One region of the Aeromicrobium phoceense genome, then DNA from elsewhere that is predicted to be linked to it. Evidence: predicted binding sites of a transcription regulator. Region 1 holds the regulator's gene; the other holds the start of a gene.
The links. The regulator LexA, encoded in region 1, represses DNA repair genes until DNA is damaged. The targets are predictions, from matches to a motif close to TCGAACANNTGTTCGA.

Region 1 (3,398 bases):
CACGATGGTCAACCAGCGTGCCGAGGCCAGCTCCACGGGCCGCATGCTCCAGCTGCCCAACGGCGGCCTCTCCGGCCGCGTGCAGAACATCGGCCGGCACCGCACCAAGGTCTCAGTCATCGCCGGTGGCTACCAGGGCCGCTCCAGCTCGGCCAAGGTCGACCGCTACCTGACGATCCGCGAGTACGCGACGGGCCGCGCGATCCTCGCGTCCGACGTCGTCCGTGCCGGCAGCGGCCGCCAGGTGAGTCTGGGCGAGGGCTACTACTGGTTCGAGATGGGCCGCCGCACCGGCTGCCACGCCTGGTACAAGAGCCGTTACAAGAACAACGACGGCTACTTCAACGGACTCGATCGCGGGTTCGAGAAGTGGAAGGCCAAGAACTACAAGATGTACCGCCAGCACTGCCGGGCCTGGACGTCCGGCACGTACAAGCGCGTGTACGTCAAGGGCTCGTCGATGCGCGTCGGCCTGAAGAACTACAAGGGCGGCTCGGTCAGCGGTCGTGTCACGGCGAACAAGGTCAAGCCGCGCACCGAGCTGATGATCCGCCTGACCTCCACCGACGGCAAGAAGGTCTACCGCACCGCGATGACCGACGGCGGCGGCCGCTTCAAGGTCACCGGCTTGGCGTCGGGTCGCTACCGCATCGTCGTCAACGCCGACTCGTGGCGCGGCATCTCGCGCGGGTTCTCCGGTCCGAAGACCGTCAAGGTCACGCGGGGCAAGAACAAGTCCGTGGGCACCCTGAAGTTCCGGCAGTAGCCCGGCGTCCTAGGCTGCCAGCATGGCGATCCTGGTCACCGGCGGAGCCGGCTACATCGGTGCTCACGTCGTCCGGGCCCTCGAGCGCGCCGGCCTGGAGTCTGTCGTCGTCGACGACCTCTCCAGCGGCCACCGCGAGTTCGTGCGACCCGAGGTCCCGTTCATCGACCTCAACGTCCTGCACGCGAAGCAGCTGGTCGACCAGCTCGCCGAGCACCACATCGAAGCGGTCATCCACCTGGCCGCGTTCAAGTACGCCGGGGTGTCGGTCGAGCGTCCGGCCCACACGTGGCGCCAGAACGCCGGCGGCACGCTGAGCCTGCTGCGCGCCATGGAGCGGCTCGACATCGGCGCGATCGTCTTCTCCAGCACGGCAGCGGTCTACGGGACCCCCGACGTGGAGACGGTCACCGAGGACACCGCCACCCGACCGGAGTCGCCCTACGGCGAGTCCAAGCTCGTGGGGGAGTGGATGATCCGCGACCAGGCCCAGGCCACAGGGCTGCGCCACACGTCGCTGCGCTACTTCAACGTCGTGGGATCGGGTGAGCCCGACCTCTACGACTCGAGCCCGCACAACCTCTTCCCGCTGGTGATCCGGGCCCTCGCCCAGGGACACCGCCCGCGGATCTTCGGCGAGGACTACCCGACCCCCGACGGCACCTGCGTGCGCGACTACGTGCACGTGGCCGACCTCGCGGAGGCGCACGTCACCGCGGTGCGCCGGCTGCTGGCCGGCAACGAGCTCGAGCGGGTCTACAACCTGGGCAACGGCGAGGGGGTCTCCGTGCGCCAGATCATGCAGTCGGTCTCCGACGCCACGGGCATCGCGTTCGAGCCCGAGGTGATGGGACGTCGTCCCGGCGACCCGGCCCGCATCGTGGCCTCGGGCGCGCTCGCGGCGCGCGACCTCGACTGGAAGCTGACCCACACGCTCGACGACATGGTCGCCAGCGCGTGGGCCTCGCGTCCGGTCGAGCCGGCCGACTGACCTCCGGTCAGACCCGGCGCAGGACCGCGGTGACCTTGCCGATGATCTGGGCGTCGGTGCCGTCGATCGGGTCGTAGGAGGCGTTCTGCGGCAGCAGCCAGACCTCGCCGTTCTTGCGGCTGAGGGTCTTCACGGTGGCCTCGCCGTCGATCATGGCGGCCACGATCTCGCCGTTCTCGGCGACCTGCTGCTGGCGGATCACGACGTAGTCGCCGTCGCAGATCGCGGCCTCGACCATCGAGTCGCCCTTGACCTCGAGCAGGAAGAGGGTGCCGTCGCCGACGAGCGAGCGGGGCAGCGGCATGACCTCCTCGACGCGCTCCTCGGCCAGGATCGGGCCACCGGCCGCGATGCGTCCGACCATCGGCACGTAGGCCGGCTGGGGGACCGCGTCGCCGCTGCCGGTCTCGTCGACCTCGGCCGGACGCGGGCGCATCGCGGGCTTGGAGTCGGGGAGGTAGATCTCGAGCGCGCGCGGCCGGTTGGGATCGCGACGGATGAAGCCCTTGCGCTCGAGCATGCGGAGCTGGTGCGAGACGGAGGACGTGCTGGCGAGATCGCACGCGGCGCCGACCTCGCGCATGCTCGGCGGGTAGCCGTGGGACTCGATGTGGTCCTTCAGGAACACCAGGATGCGCCGTTGACGCTTGGTCAGCCCGGTCAGGTCGACCGGCTCGTCCAGGTTCTCGCTCATGCCCCGACCGTAGTCCCGGCGGAGCCGCGGATCAAACACGTGTTCGACTCGGCGTGTCCGCCCGTGGCCTAGGGTGTGGGACGTGAGCTATGTGGTGGTGGGAACGCGCGAGGGCGACCGGTGGACGGTCGACGTGTCCGGGGTGGGCACGTCCACCGTCGATGATCTGGCGCAGGTCGAGGCCTGCGCCCGCGAGGTGCTGCGCGAGCACGGCGTCGCCGACCACGCCACCGTCGACCTGCAGCTGCTGCTGCCGGACTTCGAGGTCGACCTGCGTCAGCACGGGGTGCCGGACCACGGCCTCGGGCCGGTCGAGCTGGTCAGCGGTGCGATCGCGCTCGTGGTGGTGGTCGGCGCGATCGCCTTCCTGCTCGGCCGACTCCTCGGCTGAGCGGGGCTCACAGCGGCCCGAGGGCGCGGTGGGGGTCGGCGTCGAGCTCCAGCGTCTCCAGGACCGAGAGGAGCCGGCGCTCCTCGAAACGGAAGTGGCTCTCCATGACCGCGGCGATGCCCTCGAGGTGCCGGCCGAGCTCGGCAGCCGAGGCGGAGCGGTCCACCGCGTCCCGCAGGCCGGTGACGAGGTACTCGATCATCGAATGGTCTTGGCGCAACAGGCGCAGGGTGTCGGCCAGGTCGGGGTGCGCGGCCGCGATCGCGGGGAACAGCTCGTGGTCCTCGCCCCGGTGGTGGCCCGAGAGGGCCGTGCAGAAGCCGTGGCAGAACAGCAGCAGGTCGCGCGTCGCGGGGGCGGCGGCCTCGCCCGCGGCGACGGCGGCACGCGTCACTGTCAACGCCTCGCGCAGCCGCGCGTGGACGCGGCGCAGCTCCCGGCTCCAGGCGATCAGCCTGGTCTTCTCGCCCTCAGTCACGCGAGGGCGAAGGCAACGACGAGGTCATCGTCGACTCCTTCGGATCCCACGCCTCCATGCCTGGCACGGACTGCCACC
Region 2 (3,398 bases), 720 kb from region 1:
AGGTAGCCGACCGGCACTCCCCCGAGCTCGGCGATCCACCTCCGTACCGGGTCCACACCGGTCGGCCGAGGGACGAGGCGTCGACGCGCGTGCTCGACGTCGACAAGCGCCTCGGGGAACCAGGTCAGGACGTGCGGCTCGTTGCGCCATGACACGACCGCCCCCAGATCGGCCTCGACCAGGGGGCGGAACGCGAACACGCTGACAGACTAGGGCGCGGCCGAACTACGTGGACTCGATCGCCACGTGATCGCCGTCGAGCTCGGCGCGGACCACGTCGAAGGCCACCTGCGGCGCGTAGCCCTTGCGGGCGAGCATCGCGGTGAGACGACGGACCTGGACGGACTGGTCGAGCCCCTGCACGGATCGCAGCTTGCGCTGGACCAGCAGGTGCGCGGCCCGGCGCTCGGCATCGGGGTCGACGTCGTCCAGGACCAGGTCGATGACCTCGGAGGCCACGCCCTTGCGCTGCAGCTCCATCCGCAGGACGGAGCGGGCCAGCCCCTTGGCGCGACTGCGCTGCTCGACCCACGTGCGGGCGAACCGCTCGTCGTCGACCAGCCCCTCGGACTCGAGCTGGTCGACCACGACGATGGCCACGTCCTCGGGGAACCTGCGACGCGCGAGCGCGTCGAGCAACTCACCGCGGCTGCGGTCGCGCGCGGCCAGACGATCCATCGCGATCGTCCGGCCCGCGACGATGACCGCCCGCGGATCCGTGTCCGGATCCGTGGGGTCGATCATCAGAAGTCAGCGGCCGAGAGGTCGCCCGCCAGATCGTCGACCACGGCCGCCGGATCCGCGGCCGGCTCGTCGACCTTCGCCCCGACACCGAGGTGCTCCTTGATGCGCTTCTCGATTTCGTCGGCGAGGTCGGGGTTGTCGCGCAGGAAGTTGCGGGCGTTCTCCTTGCCCTGGCCGAGCTGGTCGCCCTCGTAGGTGTACCAGGCGCCGGCCTTGCGGACGAAGCCCGCGTCGACGCCGAGATCGATCAGGCTGCCCTCGCGGCTGATCCCCTGGCCGTACATGATGTCGAACTCGGCCTGCTTGAACGGCGGCGCGACCTTGTTCTTGACGACCTTGACGCGGGTGCGGTTGCCGACCATGTCGGTGCCGTCCTTGAGCGTCTCGATCCGCCGCACGTCGAGGCGCACGGAGGCGTAGAACTTCAGCGCCTTGCCGCCCGTGGTGGTCTCGGGGCTGCCGAACATCACGCCGATCTTCTCGCGCAGCTGGTTGATGAAGATCGCCGTCGTGCCCGAGCCGTTGATGGCACCGGTCATCTTGCGCAGGGCCTGGCTCATCAGGCGGGCCTGCAGGCCGACGTGGCTGTCGCCCATCTCACCGTCGATCTCGGCGCGGGGCACGAGGGCGGCGACCGAGTCGATCACGATGATGTCGAGCGCGCCGGAGCGGATCAGCATGTCGGCGATCTCGAGGGCCTGCTCGCCGGAGTCGGGCTGGGACACCAGCAGCGCGTCGGTGTCGACACCCAGCTTGCGGGCGTACTCGGGGTCCAGCGCGTGCTCGGCGTCGATGAACGCCGCCACTCCGCCGGCCTTCTGTGCGTTGGCCACCGCGTGCAGGGCGACCGTGGTCTTGCCCGAGGACTCCGGCCCGTAGATCTCGACCACGCGGCCGCGCGGCAGTCCGCCGATGCCCAGCGCGACGTCGAGCGAGACGGCGCCGGTGGGGATGACCTCGATCGGGGCGCGGGCCTGGTCGCCCAGGCGCATCACGGCACCCTTGCCGTACGAGCGGTCGATCTGGGCCAAGGCGTTCTCGATCGCCTTGTCCTTGTTGGCTCGCTCCTTGGCGATGTCCCTGTTCGAGGGGGTGGTGCTGCTCTTGGAAGCCATGCTGCGTCCTTCGTGTCGTCGACCGCTCTGGTCGGGGTGGCGGGCCATCTTCGACGGTAGGCGGACCCACTGACATTAGTGAGCCTCGTCGACTCGCCTGTGGATGAACGCCCGACCTGACCGTCGGCCTGTGGAACGAGCCTAGGCCGAACACCTGTTCGACGGAAGCACGACACGCCGAACAGCGCCCACGGACCGGCCCCAACGAGATGTGCTCCACGTTCCACGTTCGCACAAGGCTCGAAGGTGGGATGCGGAGCACATCTCGGGGCGGGCGGATCCCTACGCGGTCAGCGCCTTGCCGATCGCGTCGACGAAGGCGGGCAGGTCGTCGGGCTTGCGACTCGTGATCAGGTTCCGGTCGACCACCACCGTCTCGTCCACCCAGTCGCCGCCGGCGTTGCTGACGTCGACCGAGAGGCTCGGGAAGCTGGTGAGCCGGCGGCCCTCGACGAGTCCGGCGGACACGAGCAGCCACGGCGCGTGACAGATCGCCGCCACCGGGAGTCCGGACTCCAGGGCCGCGGAGACGATGCCCTGGGCCTTCTCGTCGGTGCGCAGGTGGTCGGCGTTGACCGTGCCCCCGGGCAGCACGATCACGTCGGGCCACTGCTGGTCGAAGCTGTCGAGGGTGCCGTCCACGCGCACGGAGATCGTCTGCTCGGTGTCCCCCTGCATCGCCTGCAGCGAGCCATCGTGGGGCGCGAAGATCCGCACGTCCGCCCCGGCCGCCTCCAGCTCGTCACGCGGCGTCGTGAGTTCCGATTCCTCGAAGTGGTCGGTCGCAATGATCGCGACACGCTTGCCTGTCAGGTCGGGAAGATTGCTCATCCCACGACGCTAACTCAACGCTCGCGGGCCGGCAGTTCGAGCGTGGCGTGCACGGCGCGCCAGACCCGCTGGGGATCCACGCCGGCGTCGAGCGCCTCGGCCGGGGTGCGGCCGTCGAGCGCCGTGATGGCCTGCTGGCGCGCCCACGAGGCGGCATAGGACGCCCCCAGGGCAGCCTCCATGCGCTGCCAGAACTCGCTGTGCCTCACGCCGCGGAGGCCCGGGCCTCGTCGCGTGCGATGGACGAGACCGTGGCCAGGTCGGCGGCCTCCTCGAGCTCGAGGAGCGAGCTGACGTCGAGCAGCACCTTGCTCAGCGGGACCTCGAGCGCCTGCGCCAGGGCGGCGAGCAGCTCGGAGCTGGCCTCCTTCTGGCCGCGCTCGACCTCGGAGATGTAGCCCAGGCTGATGCGGGCGCGCTCGGAGACGTCGCGCAGGGTCAGGCCCTCGGCGAGACGACGTGCCCGGAGCACGTCACCGATGAGTTCACGCATCGCGGTCATCGCCATCACCTTCCCTTGCCTGCATCAACGTTCGTGGAGCCGTTGTTCTTCCCCAGCCTATAGTGCAGGTCCGCCAGGACGGCGTGGACCGCCGAACGTCGGACATCGTCACGATCGCCGGAGAGGTCGAGTCGCCGCGACGTGACGCCGTCGGGGCCCGCGACGGCGACGAAGACCGTGCCCGCGGGCCGGTCCTCGGCGGGGCC

Region 2: the regulator LexA is predicted to act here: its motif matches at 2,006-2,021, upstream of recA (recombinase RecA).

The regions. Positions count from the first base shown of each region.
Region 1 covers NZ_JACEOG010000001.1:2,680,561-2,683,958, reverse strand. Annotated here, with positions in the region: gene H1W00_RS13095 (carboxypeptidase-like regulatory domain-containing protein) at 1-766, shown strand, start outside; gene galE (UDP-glucose 4-epimerase GalE) at 789-1,757, shown strand; gene lexA (transcriptional repressor LexA) at 1,765-2,451, opposite strand; gene H1W00_RS13080 (hypothetical protein) at 2,534-2,842, shown strand; gene H1W00_RS13075 (hemerythrin domain-containing protein) at 2,850-3,320, opposite strand.
Region 2 covers NZ_JACEOG010000001.1:1,961,709-1,965,106, reverse strand. Annotated here, with positions in the region: gene H1W00_RS09545 (GNAT family N-acetyltransferase) at 1-200, opposite strand, end outside; gene H1W00_RS09540 (regulatory protein RecX) at 226-744, opposite strand; gene recA (recombinase RecA) at 744-1,859, opposite strand; gene H1W00_RS09530 (type 1 glutamine amidotransferase domain-containing protein) at 2,142-2,690, opposite strand; gene H1W00_RS09525 (DUF3046 domain-containing protein) at 2,705-2,899, opposite strand; gene H1W00_RS09520 (helix-turn-helix domain-containing protein) at 2,896-3,192, opposite strand; gene H1W00_RS09515 (nicotinamide-nucleotide amidohydrolase family protein) at 3,198-3,398, opposite strand, start outside.